3 regions of the Vibrio gangliei genome follow, and region 1 is predicted to be linked to each of the others. Evidence: predicted binding sites of a transcription regulator. Region 1 holds the regulator's gene; each other region holds the start of a gene.
The links. The regulator MetJ, encoded in region 1, represses methionine synthesis genes. The targets are predictions, from matches to a motif close to TTAGACNTNTANANGTCTAA.
Positions count from the first base shown of each region.

Region 1 (4,524 bases):
TTAAATAGACTTCGGTCTTACCTGAACCCGTGACGCCATCAATTAAAAAGCAGCCAAATCCTGGGAAGTTGTTAATGGTGGCAACCGCGATAGATTGTTCCGCATTCAACTGGGGTTTATGTTGTGAATTTTCTATTGCATCAGGCCATACTGGTTTTGCCGGCTGACTATGTTTGGCTTCAATCCATCCTTTATCTTGCAGCGTTTTGAGAGTAGTGCTATTTACTTCTTCATCAATCATAGCTTGATGGCTTAATGGGCCATTTTCTAGCATGCGCACCACCTTGGCTTGCTGGTGGGCACGACCAAATCCAGCTATCAATTGGTTTTTACCCGCTTCGGTGATATGCCATTCTTTTAAACTGGTGAAATCGGCGGGCTTACCTTTTTTAAGTAGAGACGGTAGCGCCATAGCCAATGTATCACCAAGTGGGTATTGATAAAATTGGCTACACCATTGCAGTAATTGATATAGAGGTTTAGGCCAAACTGGACGTGCATCAAGACAGGCTTTGATGGGTTTAAGTTGCTCAAGCGGAAAATCAGAGTGATCGACAATATTGACCACAATGCCAATCAGTGTTTGACGGCCAAAAGGCACGGAGACTCGTCCGCCAATCACGGGAAACAAATAGTTGGGGATGAGGTAATCGAAGCACTTATCTAAAGGAACGGGCAGGGCAACTTGAGCAATATTTGGCTGCATAAGTAAGAAAAGCGTCCTTTAAAATGAATACAACAAAGAAAAGTCATGATAAAACAACCGTTATCGGAAATATAGAAGAAAAACTCAGCAAATGTATTGATCGATGCAGGGTTATTCACTATTATACTGCGCCTCTAACGGTGTATGTTTTTTACACCATTTTTTAGTAACTACGTATGGTGTCTGGCCGATCTTGTTGCCTTTGAGTAGCAAGAGGAAGATTCAGATAGCGATACGGACCAATATAAAGGTTTGTCCTATGAAAACTGGTATCCACCCAGAATACAAAGCTGTAAACGCTACTTGTTCTTGCGGTAACTCTTTCGAGTTCAACACTACGCTAGACAAAGACACAATCCACCTAGATGTATGTGACAAATGTCACCCGTTCTACACTGGTAAGCAACGTATCGTAGATACAGGCGGCCGTGTTGATCGCTTCAACAAGCGTTTTGGTACTCTAAGCAGCAAAAAATAATCTGCCACTATTTTTTAGTGTTAGACCGAATTGGAAAGGGATGCTTAGGCGTCCCTTTTTTCTTATCTAAAATTTAACACCTGCGCTACCAAGTTAATCTTCTATCCTTTAATATTACGATTTCTTGTTCCCCTCGTATTTTAGGATTACATCATTATGTCAGATGATCAGCAGCAAAATGATTTTCGCCAAAGAGCACTTGATTACCACGCTCAACCAACAGCGGGTAAAATTGCCATCTCACTTACCAAACCTGCCGATACCGCAGAAGATCTTGCTTTAGCGTATAGCCCAGGTGTGGCTGAGCCGGTTCGTGAAATCGCGCTGAATCCTGATAACGCTTATAAATATACCGCTAAAGGTAATACGGTTGCGGTGATTTCAAACGGTACCGCGATTCTTGGTCTTGGCAATTTAGGGCCATTGGCGTCTAAGCCTGTTATGGAAGGTAAAGCATTATTGTTCAAACGCTTTGCTAACCTTGATTCGATTGATATCCAAGTAAAACACCGCACCATTGATGAGTTTATCGATACCGTTGCCAATATTGCCGATACTTTTGGTGGCATTAACCTAGAAGATATTAAAGCGCCGGATTGTTTTGAAATTGAGCGTCAATTGGTTGAGCGTTGTGATGTACCCGTATTCCATGATGACCAACACGGTACCGCGATTGTAACGGCAGCAGGTATGTTGAATGCGATTGAGTTGCAAGGTAAGAAACTGGAAGACTGTAAAATCGTGTGTTTAGGTGCGGGCGCAGCGGCGGTGGCTTGTATGGAGCTATTGATCAAATGTGGCGCATTGCGTGAAAAAATCTACATGCTAGATCGTAAAGGCGTGATCCACACTCGTCGTGATGACCTAAATGAATATAAGCAATTATTTGCTAACAACACCGATATGCGCACCTTAGAAGATGTGATCAAAGGGGCTGACTTATTCCTCGGTGTATCGGGTCCAAACTTATTGCCACCAGAAGCATTAGCGTTAATGGCAGATAAACCTGTGGTGTTTGCTTGTTCAAACCCAGACCCGGAAATTAAACCTGAAATTGCTGCCAAAGTACGTAACGATTTGATCATGGGTACTGGCCGCAGTGATTATCCAAACCAAGTGAACAACGTGATTTGTTTCCCATTCATTTTCCGTGGTGCATTAGACGTACGTGCGAGCGAAATCAATGATGAAATGAAGCTGGCTGCCGTCGAAGCGATCCGTCAATTAGCCAAACAAGACGTGCCTGCAGACGTGTTAAAAGCGGCGGGTGTCGATAAGCTAGAGTTTGGCCCTGACTACATCATTCCAAAACCAATGGATCCACGTTTGTTATCTGAAGTGGCTGGCGCTGTCGCTCGCGCTGCGGTTGAATCGGGTGTGGCGCGTATTGAGTTGCCGGAAGAGTATCAGCGATAACGGAACTCGAATTTCGTTTCTCGTGATTCGAAAAAGCAAAAGCCAGAACGTTGATTCGTTCTGGCTTTTTTATAGTGAGGCATTACAGCGAGAAAAGATATTCGAGAAACGAGCCACGAGTATCCCGAGGCACGCTGTTAATCATCAAAATTCTCAAATTCAATGCCCATTTCTGTCATCAAACGTTTTACTTCGGCAGGAAGATCATCAGGGCGGTCTTTACGCAAATCTTCATCGGTTGGTAATGGTTGACCTGTATAAGCATGTAAGAAGGCTTCACATAGCAGTTCGCTATTGGTGGCGTGACGTAAGTTATTCACCTGACGGCGAGTGCGTTCATCGGTCAATATTTTAAGCACTTTTAATGGAATCGATACTGTGATTTTTTTCACTTGTTCGCTTTTTTTTCCATGTTCTGCATACGGGCTTATGTAGTCACCGTTCCAATCTGCCATCACGCACCTTCGTTCTGATTATTTATAAATAAGTCACGGCGCTAATTTTAGGTGCATTTACCGCCAAAAGTAAAGACATTTAGATGGCTAGAGGTCTTGACGTCTTTTGTGGTGAGAGATAAAGTACAGCAATGTTCGCTCATATATGAATAAGCGCGATTAGCTCCATTATTGATTGCAATAATTTTGATAAATTACGCCCGTCTAAATAGCGCTTTGAAAGTATTTGAGTATAGTGTCTGTATACAAAGATTGTGCACGCAAAGGAAAGGAATACGCCAATGAGTTCAAGAAAGCCCGCCACTGTCGCCGTTCGTACTGGAATTGAGTCTGATAGCCAATTTAATGCCGTCGTTCCGCCGATTTACCTTTCGACTAATTACGGCTTTCCTGCTTTTGGTGAAGTGCCAAAATACGATTATACCCGTTCGGGCAACCCCAACCGTGGCTTATTAGAGCAAGCGCTTTCAGAACTAGAGCAAGGTGCCGGAGCGGTGATTACCAACTGTGGTACTTCGGCACTGAATTTATGGGTGTCGGCGTTTATTGGCCCAGAGGATCTGATTGTTGCCCCGCATGATTGTTATGGCGGTACCTACCGTTTATTTAATACTCGTGCGCAAAAAGGCGATTTTAAAGTTCAGTTTGTCGATCAATCGAATCAAGCGGAATTTGATGCCGCGATCGCGAAAAAACCGAAACTGATTTTATTAGAAACACCGTCAAACCCTTTGGTGAGAGTGGTGGATATTGCTGCAGCTTGTGCAAAAGCTAAGCAAGTGGGCGCATTAGTCGCGGTGGATAACACTTTCTTGACACCTGTGTATCAAAAACCATTAACGTTGGGCGCTGATTTTGTGGTGCATTCCACCACTAAATACATCAATGGGCATTCTGATGTGATCGGTGGCGTGATCATCGCCAAACAAGCCGAACATGCCGAAACACTGGCCTGGTGGGGCAATTGTATTGGTGCAACTGGGACGCCGTTTGATAGCTATATGACCTTGCGTGGTCTACGTACGCTTGCGGCCCGTATGCGAGTGCATGAAGAAAGTTCACAAGATTTATTAGCATACTTACAAGACCAGCCATTGGTGGGAACGATTTATCACCCAAGCCTGCCGCAGCATCCTGGGCATGATATTGCTAAGGCTCAGCAGAGTGGGTTTGGTTCTATGCTCAGTTTTGAAATTAATGGCAGCATGGAACAGCTCAAGACCTTTGTGGGTCAGTTACAATTATTCTCTTTAGCGGAATCGCTAGGGGGAGTGGAAAGTTTAGTGTGTCATCCTGCGTCGATGACCCACCGAGCTATGTCAGATGAAGCGCAAGCAGAAGCGGGAATTTCTCCACTGTTGCTACGTGTGTCTGTGGGATTAGAAGACAGTCAGGATTTAATTGCTGATTTAGAGCAAGCTTTCAAAAAAGCACAAGAGGTAGCGTAAATGACATCTGCTCGTCAGTTA
Region 1 is NZ_AP021869.1:2,409,537-2,414,060, reverse strand. Features, by position in the region: gene priA (primosomal protein N') at 1-706, opposite strand, end outside; gene rpmE (50S ribosomal protein L31) at 966-1,184, shown strand; gene Vgang_RS11165 (malic enzyme-like NAD(P)-binding protein) at 1,341-2,600, shown strand; gene metJ (met regulon transcriptional regulator MetJ) at 2,738-3,055, opposite strand; gene Vgang_RS11155 (O-succinylhomoserine (thiol)-lyase) at 3,337-4,503, shown strand; gene Vgang_RS11150 (bifunctional aspartate kinase/homoserine dehydrogenase II) at 4,504-4,524, shown strand, end outside.

Region 2 (4,524 bases), 940 kb from region 1:
ATGGTGAGCAAAGCAAAATCACCAATCAAATAACAAAATAGCGGTAAAACAGCATGCCATAACACATCTTTGACTTGTTCTGGAAAACTAAAATAATCGAAATCATCACTGACAAAACCGCCCATTGGGAACCAACCCAAGTGAAAGCTAAAGAGGCTTAATAGCAAAACCCCAATCACGTAGCCGGGCAGCGCAAAACCAACAAAAATAAAGATAGAGCTGGAGGCATCAAGCACACTGCCATGCCGTAACGCTTTAAGGTAGCCAAGCGGAATCGAAACCAAGTAACTAATTAAAAACGTCATACCTCCGTAAAAAAGCGAGACGGGTAAACGTTCAGCAATCATGTCAGTCACGGGTTCGTAATAGCGGGTGGACTCGCCCAAATCCAGTTGGACTAATTTAGTTAACCATTGCCAGTAGGCTTGCGGAATTGGCTGATCCAAACCGTAAAACTCATTGAGCTCCGCGATTTGGTCTTCAGATAAAGAATTATTACCACCATGAGTCGTGCTGGATGAAACGGTGGTGTCACCTTGCTGCATCTGCAAACTAAGCAACATACGCTCCACAGGTCCGCCGGGAACAAAGCGTGTCAGCGTAAAGATCAGTAATGTAATACCAATAAAGGTAGGAATAACGAGCAGTAGCCGTCTAAAAATATACGCTAGCATCCTATCCAGCCTGCCTTCATGACGAGATCACCCTTAAAAACCGTTTACTTTTGAATACTTAATGATTGTATACCCAAGTCACTTCAAGATGCGAGTTTCAGCCAGAATAAATCGAGTTCTAGCTCGGAAAATAAAAGATGTTCGTGTGATTTAAACAAAAAAGGCCGCTAATGCGACCTTATTCAAACCAATAGAGCTAGTTATAATCAACTGGCTCTAAGTTCAACGTACTTACGTGCCGCCAAACTTACTTAATCTCCGCCAGATACTTCGGCACATCCTTGATACTATCGAGCACCACATCGGCGAGTTGCTGCGCTTCTTCTGTTACCGCTTTGCCTGAGCGCACTAAAATTTTGTTTTTTACGCCGGCGGCAATAGCAGCGCGCATGTCATCGGCTTTATCGCCAATCATTACCGACTTGGCCATATCAATATCGAGCTCTTGTTGAGCGGAAATAAACATACCTGGCTCAGGTTTACGGCAATCGCATACCTGAGTGTATTTTTCGACAGAACCTTCTGGATGGTGAGGACAATAATAAATGCCATCAAACTCAACACCCAGATCAACAAAATTCCAATCCATCCACTCCGTCAGTGTTAAGAATTCCTGTTCAGTGTAATAGCCACGAGCAATACCAGATTGATTAGTCACTAAAACCAATAAGTAACCCAAATCTTTTAACGCTTTGGTTGCGTCAAACACGCCGTCAATATATTCAAAATCGTCCACATTGCTCACGTAACCATGGTCGACATTAATGACGCCATCACGATCAATAAAAACAGCCGGTTTAGACACAATCACACTCTCTCTGTTGGCTCTAAGCATATTTTTACACAAACTAATCGCGCTTAGAGCTGAATTCTTTAAGCGGTAATTATTGCATGCTTTGCGTTGTTGTTCATTAATATTCATCATCCATCCGAGTTTGATTCACTCATTGTAGACCCAGTTATAACTTAGATGAAGTCAGTCTTATCTGTATTGGCACTTTAGACGTCTAGACGTAAAAATACCTATTGACTTGAGAAAGCGAAAACCATAGCATCGTCTACTAAATCGCAATTACGATGCGTGTTTTCACTAAACCAGCGCTAGTTTGAAAATAGAATATACGGAACATATTACCCATTCAGGTTGTTAAATGATTGAAATTAATCAAGTCAATAAAGTGTTTTATCAAGGCAGCAAAAAGATCCCTGCCTTAATTGACATTAATCTTCATATTCCTCAAGGGGAAATCTTTGGCGTGATCGGCTCATCCGGTGCCGGTAAAAGTACGCTGATTCGCTGCGTCAACATGCTGGAAGCGCCGACGTCAGGTTCTGTATTGGTTGATGGTTTGGATCTCACTAAACTTTCTTCAAAAGAACTCAGCCAAGCACGTCGTAATATCGGCATGATTTTCCAGCACTTTAATTTGCTCTCTTCTCGCACCGTATTTGATAACGTTGCCCTTCCTCTTGAGTTAGCGAAAATCGAAAAAGCTAAAATAGAGCAACGTGTAACCAAACTACTTGAACTCGTCGGTTTGGCTGATAAACATGATAGCTACCCGGCTAATTTAAGTGGTGGTCAGAAGCAACGTGTGGCCATTGCTCGTGCGTTAGCATCAGAACCTAAAGTTTTGTTGTGTGATGAAGCCACCAGTGCGCTTGATCCCGCGACCACTAAATCCATTTTAGAGTTGCTTAAAACCATTAATAAGCAGTTGAATCTCACCATTTTGATCATTACGCATGAAATGGATGTAGTGAAAAACATCTGTGACAAAGTGGCGATCATTGGTGGCGGCCGCCTAGTGGAACAAGGCTTAGTAAGCGATATCTTTGCCCATCCGAAAACCGAGTTAGCGCAAGAGTTTATTCGCTCAACTCTCGATTTATCGATTCCAGAAGACTATAAAGCTCGCCTACAAGCCACACAAGTGGAAGGCTCTATTCCTTTAGTACGTTTAGAGTTTACCGGTGCATCGATTGATGCTCCAGTGATCAGCCAGCTTTCACGTAAATTCAATATTGATGTCAGCATTTTAAGCTCAGATATTGATTATGCCGGTGGCGTGCGTTTTGGCTTGATGGTCGCTGAGTTTTTTGGTGAAGCAGAACAAGCCGAACAAGCCATGGTTTTCTTAAAAGAACACAATATTAAAGTCGAGGTACTTGGCTATGTTTTATGATCACATCATGGATTGGTATTACGATCATCGCACCTTTCGTCTTATTTGGGGCGCAACCTGGGAAACCTTGTATATGGTGGGTGTGGCAGGGCTAATCGGTTTTATTATCGGTATTCCTATGGGCGTGGTGTTGCATGTCACCAAGAAAAATGGCCTGTTAGAAAACCGTATTCTTAATACTGTACTAGGTGCGATAGTGAATATCGGCCGCTCTGTGCCGTTTCTCGTACTCATGGTGGCGATCATTCCATTCACCACCTTATTGATCGGTAAATTCATTGGTACGACCGCGGCGATTGTGCCCCTCACAGTCGGTGCAATTCCATTTATTGCTCGATTAGTTGAAAGCGCGTTAGTTGAAGTACCAAGCGGCTTAATTGAAGCGGCGCAATCTATGGGTGCGCGCCCAATGCAAATCATCTGCAAAGTATTACTACCAGAAGCTTTGCCTTCTATTGTGAATACCATCACTATCACTCTCGTCACGCTAGTAAGTTACTCAGCAATGGCCGGTACTGTCGGCGGTGGCGGTCTAGGTGATGTGGCAATGCGTTATGGTTACCAACGTTACCAACCCGATATCATGTTTATCACGGTTGTATTACTGGTTATCGTGGTGCAAATTATTCAAATGGTAGGTGATAGAATCGCTAGCCGAGTGGATCATCGTTAAGAATAAAAATAAACCTAACAAATTATATGCCCTAGTTCGCAGGGCATATACCCAAAGTAATTGACGTTGCAGTGAGGCGACAAGTGAATGAGACCCTATGAGTTTAGCTTGTCTAAATGATTGGGGCGAATGAACGCCGTCAACAAAGCTGCAGCTTCAAGTACGAAGGGTATATCACAAAGCATTTATACATGGAGATAAGTATATGAAATTGAAAAACCTCATCAGTGCAGCAGCCGTTGCTACTTCTTTACTTCTTACTGGTGCAGCCAATGCCGCAGACAATACCATCAACGTAGGTGTTATTGCGGGCCCAGAAGCTCAAGTTGCAGAAGTTGCCGCTCAAGTTGCTAAAGAAAAATACAACCTAGATGTTAAGCTCACCATTTTCTCTGATTACATTATTCCTAACGCTGCTTTGGATGATGGTTCTATCGATCTGAATGCTTTCCAACATCTGCCTTACTTAGATAAGCAAATTAAAGACCGTGGTTATAAACTAAAACCGGTTGGTAATACGTTTGTTTACCCTATCGCTGGCTACTCGAAAAAAATAAAATCAATTGATGAGCTGAAAAAAGGCGACAGCATCGCAATTCCAAACGATCCAACCAACGAAGGCCGTGCGCTATTACTCCTTGAACAACAAGGCTTAATTAAGTTAGCAGAAGGTGCGGGCCTAGAAGCGACCCCTCTTGATATCGTAGAAAACCCGAAAAAACTGGATTTTGTTGAGCTAGAAGCACCACAGTTGCCAAACTCTCTACAAGATGTTGCTATCGCGGTGATCAACAACACATTCGCTGCTCAAAATGGTCTAACAGCTGAGAAAAACGGCGTATTTGTTGAAAGCAAAGAGTCTCCTTACGTGAACCTAATCGTAGCTCGTGAAGACAATGCAAACGATGAAAACGTGAAGAACTTTGTAAAAGCATACCAAACTGACGCGGTTTACCAAGAAGCAATGAAACTGTTTAACGGTAGCGTTGTT
Region 2 is NZ_AP021869.1:754,408-758,931, reverse strand. Features, by position in the region: gene Vgang_RS03460 (ABC transporter permease subunit) at 1-674, opposite strand, end outside; gene gmhB (D-glycero-beta-D-manno-heptose 1,7-bisphosphate 7-phosphatase) at 922-1,479, opposite strand; gene metN (methionine ABC transporter ATP-binding protein MetN) at 1,826-2,860, shown strand; gene Vgang_RS03445 (methionine ABC transporter permease) at 2,850-3,533, shown strand; gene metQ (methionine ABC transporter substrate-binding lipoprotein MetQ) at 3,739-4,524, shown strand, end outside.
Region 2: the regulator MetJ is predicted to act here: its motif matches at 1,674-1,693, upstream of metN (methionine ABC transporter ATP-binding protein MetN).

Region 3 (4,524 bases), 230 kb from region 1:
GCCAACGCAGAGACCTACAAGCAACAAGTTTTTAAGATTTTAGACCCAGCTAAAACTAAAATTCAGTTTAACTCTGAATGGTTATCTGAACTTGGCGCAGAAGGCATGATTCGTTTGGCGGCTAACCAAACCGTTGCGCGTATGCTTGAGCGTGATGACTTCAAAAAACGTTACTCAAATAACCAACCAATTGCGATTCATGAATTTATGTACCCGCTGCTACAAGGTTATGATTCTGTTGCGATGGAAACGGATGTTGAGTTAGGTGGTACAGACCAAAAATTCAACCTACTTATGGGCCGTGAGTTACAAAAAGCCAATGGTCAAAAACCACAAGTGGTATTGATGATGCCATTACTTGTTGGTTTGGATGGTGAGAAGAAAATGTCTAAATCGGCTCACAACTACATTGGTGTGAGCGAAGCGCCGAGCGAAATGTTCGGTAAGATCATGTCGATTTCTGATGATTTAATGTGGAGCTACTACGAGCTGCTTTCATTCCGTCCATTAGAAGAAGTGGCGCAATTTAAAGCCGATGTTGAAGCGGGTAAAAACCCACGTGATATTAAAGTATTGCTGGCTAAAGAAATTATTGCTCGCTTCCACTCTGAAGCAGACGCTGATGCTGCGGAACAAGAGTTTGTGAACCGTTTTGCTAAGAACCAAGTACCTGATGAAATGCCGGAATTTGAGTTTGCTGCTGGTATTGCGATTGGCAACGTACTTAAGGAAGCTGGCCTAGTGTCTTCAACTTCTGATGCCATGCGTATGATCCGTCAAGGTGCGGCGAAAATGGATGGTGAAAAATTGGAAGATACTAAGTTTGTTCCAGAAGCAGGGACTGCGGTATACCAAGTTGGTAAGCGTAAGTTTGCACGCATCACGATTAAATAATCGAATTCGTTAGAATACATAACCTCTACTGAGGTTAAATAGGCTTGAGCTCGTGGGTTCAAGCCTTTTTTATTGCCGTATATTTATGGCTTCTTTCTCCCCATTCTATCAAAATGACCATTCTGATTTTCCTTTCTTCCCTATCTCGTTCAACCGTTTAATTGGCAGAACTTTGCCGAGGTGTTGGCAATTTCTTGCCAAATTAAAATTACCGAAAATGGGATGTTATTGATTTTATTAGTAAATATAGCCCCGATCTTCTCAATGCCATTCAGGATATTGATAGCACAATAGATCTGGCGTGGAATGAAGCAATGGAAAAAGGCTTTGATGAGGATCATACACAATCTTGGGTATTAGCCCGTTTGGTTGGGCTAAGCGATTACCCCTTAGAGCAGTTATTTCAGGAATTGAAAGTATCAGCGAAAGGGCAAGTTTTGATCAAAAATTATGTTGATGAAATGTGTCGTTCTTAGTCAGGATTATAGTTAATTTCAGCTGAGGTTAATGACTTAATCGATAATGTGTTTTCAATATACAAAAGCCCCCAGCCATAATGGTCAGGGGGCTTTACTTTGTGCTTTTTATTGGTGATTAAGCGTCTTTTTGTACAGTTTCACTCTGAGAATCGTTTGCAACTTGAGCTTTAAGTTGTTCAGCTTCTTCCATTTGTTTTTGTACCACTTTGGCTTTATTGATCATTGGCGTAATGGTTGAACCTTGAATCAGGATCGAGAACACCACTACTGCGTAAGTCATCACCATGATGATTTCTTTGACATCAATTTGATCGGCGGTAACGAAATACTTACCGTGTGGAATGGAAAGCGCCATTGCTAGAGCTAGACCACCTCGTAACCCGCCCCAGGTTAAGATCTTCACTGACCATTTATTGTAAGTTCTAAAGCGTTTGAAGCCGATGAATGGGATCCACACACTTAAGAAACGTGCTAATAAAACCAGTGGAACAGCAATCGCCATCATGATCCAATCTTCAGAGTGGAATTCAAATAATAGCAGAGACATACCGATCAACAGGAATAAGATGCCGTTTAAGAACTCATCGATAAGCTCCCAAAAATGATCCATGTGCTCGGTACTTTCTTTCGAGAATCCAACATAGCGAGTCCAGTTACCAATCATGATACTTGAAACCACCATGGCTAGCGGGCCAGAAACTTCTAGTGTTTCTGCAAAAGCGTAACCGGCTGTTGGAATACAGATCATCAATAGTAATTCCATTGAGTGATCGTTAGTTGAACTGATCAAATAGTGGAAAAGTAGACCAAGTACAAAACCATAAGCAATACCGCCCACTGCTTCTTGCATGAATAGAGACAGTACGCCACCAACGGTTGGGGCATGGCCACTGAATGCGACGGTGAAAATCGTCACAAAAATCACCAAACCAATACCATCATTGAATAGAGATTCGCCTTCAATTTGAGTGGAAATACGTTGCGGAGCTTTGAGTTTTTTTACAATCGCCAATACAGCTATCGGGTCGGTTGGTGAAATCAGTGCACCAAATAATAAGCAGTAAATAAGGTCAATATGGATATCAATGACATTACAGATGCCATATAAGCTAAAGCCGATAAAAAAGGTAGAAAACAGTGTGCCACCGAAAGCAAGGATTGCGATTTCCCATTTTTGGTCAGCGAAGTGAGGCAATTTAATGCCTAAGCCACCTGCGAATAGTAAAAAGCCGAGAATCCCGTTAAGCAAAAAGCTTTCAAAGTTAATCTCGGCCATGGTTTTCGAAGCAATGTCGACAAGGTTGAACCAGCCACTTTGACCGGCAATAAGAATGAGAAGTGAGAGCACCATTGCACCCGCAGTAATGGCAATCGTCGTCTGTAAACGACCAAACTTACTGTTTATCAATGCAATCACCATCGCTGCAAACGACAGGAAGCACAACGTATTATAAACCGACATATTCCAACCTTGGCTAGTGTAACAAATTGTAATCCCGCAATTTTCGTGCGCTTAAATATAAATATCAATATATTTTTAACAAGATTAGAGCAAAGCAGACAAAATGCATGTTAAAAAGGAAGATATTAGTCGATTAAACTTGTTTTAGACGTCTAGATTTCTATGGTAGGATGTGACTTATACCCAAGTGACTTCAAGATGCAGAATTCAGAGCTATCATCCAACCTTTTAGGCAAGGAAGATTGGCGAAGGAATGTAAGCACCTTTCAAACCAATCTGACGTAGTATAAAGGATTGGATGAAGCTCCCTAAGGGCAAGTTAAAACAAGCTTTATGCTGCGTTAAATTGAACAGAGATAGAATAACTATGATCATGTCCAATTTGCCTTGCCTAAAACTTGTTTTATTCTTGCTGAAACTCGCACCTTGAAGTTACTTGGGTATAGAACGAGTAAGATGTCGCCAGAATGGTGGCAATATCGAAAGATTGAAGGAAAGAGGTTGTATCGTGGCTGGAAGCTCAAATTCATATCGCAATGAAATAAAAAATCAAATTGAAGCATTATTGCAATCCCGCATTTTATTAATTGATGGCGGTATGGGTACCATGATCCAATCGCATCAATTACAAGAATCTGATTATCGTGGTGAGCGTTTTGCTGATTGGCCAAGTGACCTTAAAGGCAATAATGACCTGCTGGTATTAACTCAGCCACAACTTATCAAGCAAATTCATAGTGATTATTTGGCCGCAGGTGCCGATATTCTCGAAACCAACACCTTTAACGCCACCACCATCGCGATGGCTGATTACGATATGCAAAGTTTGAGCGCTGAAATCAACTTTTCTGCCGCTAAGCTAGCCAAACAAGCTGCGCAAGAATGGACAGAAAAAACACCGGACAAGCCGCGTTTTGTGGCTGGTGTATTAGGCCCAACCAACCGTACTTGTTCGATTTCGCCTGACGTGAACGATCCGGGTTTTCGAAATGTCTCTTTTGATGAGTTAGTCACAGCGTATTCTGAATCAACACGCGCCCTAATCGATGGCGGGGTTGATATCATCATGATCGAAACCATCTTTGATACTTTGAACGCCAAAGCCTGTGCGTTTGCTGTATTAAGTGTGTTTGATGAGATTGGCTACAAATTGCCAGTGATGATTTCTGGTACCATTACCGATGCCTCGGGCCGTACACTTTCAGGGCAAACGACCGAAGCGTTCTACAATGCTCTGCGCCACGTTGAGCCATTATCCTTTGGCCTTAACTGTGCGCTTGGCCCTGATGAATTGCGCCAATATGTCGAAGAGCTTTCTCGCATTTCTGAAACCTTTGTTTCTGCTCACCCTAATGCCGGTTTACCGAACGCGTTTGGTGAATACGATCTTGAACCACGTGAAATGGCAAAACACATTCAAGAGTGGGCGCAAAGTGGCTTTTTAAATATGGTCGGTGGCTGTTGTGGTACTACGCCAGAGCACATTCGCCAGATGGCACGGGTGGTTGAAGGTATTAAACCTCGTGCTTTGCCAGAGCTGCCGAAAGCTTGCCGTTTATCGGGTCTTGAGCCATTAACCATCGATCAAGATTCATTATTTGTGAATGTGGGTGAGCGTACTAACGTCACCGGTTCGGCTAAGTTTAAGCGTTTAATTGTTGAAGAAGCTTATGATGAAGCGCTCGATGT
Region 3 is NZ_AP021869.1:2,175,536-2,180,059, reverse strand. Features, by position in the region: gene tyrS (tyrosine--tRNA ligase) at 1-894, shown strand, start outside; gene Vgang_RS10085 (hypothetical protein) at 1,209-1,370, shown strand; gene Vgang_RS10080 (cation:proton antiporter) at 1,489-2,835, opposite strand; gene metH (methionine synthase) at 3,344-4,524, shown strand, end outside.
Region 3: the regulator MetJ is predicted to act here: its motif matches at 2,980-2,999, upstream of Vgang_RS10080 (cation:proton antiporter).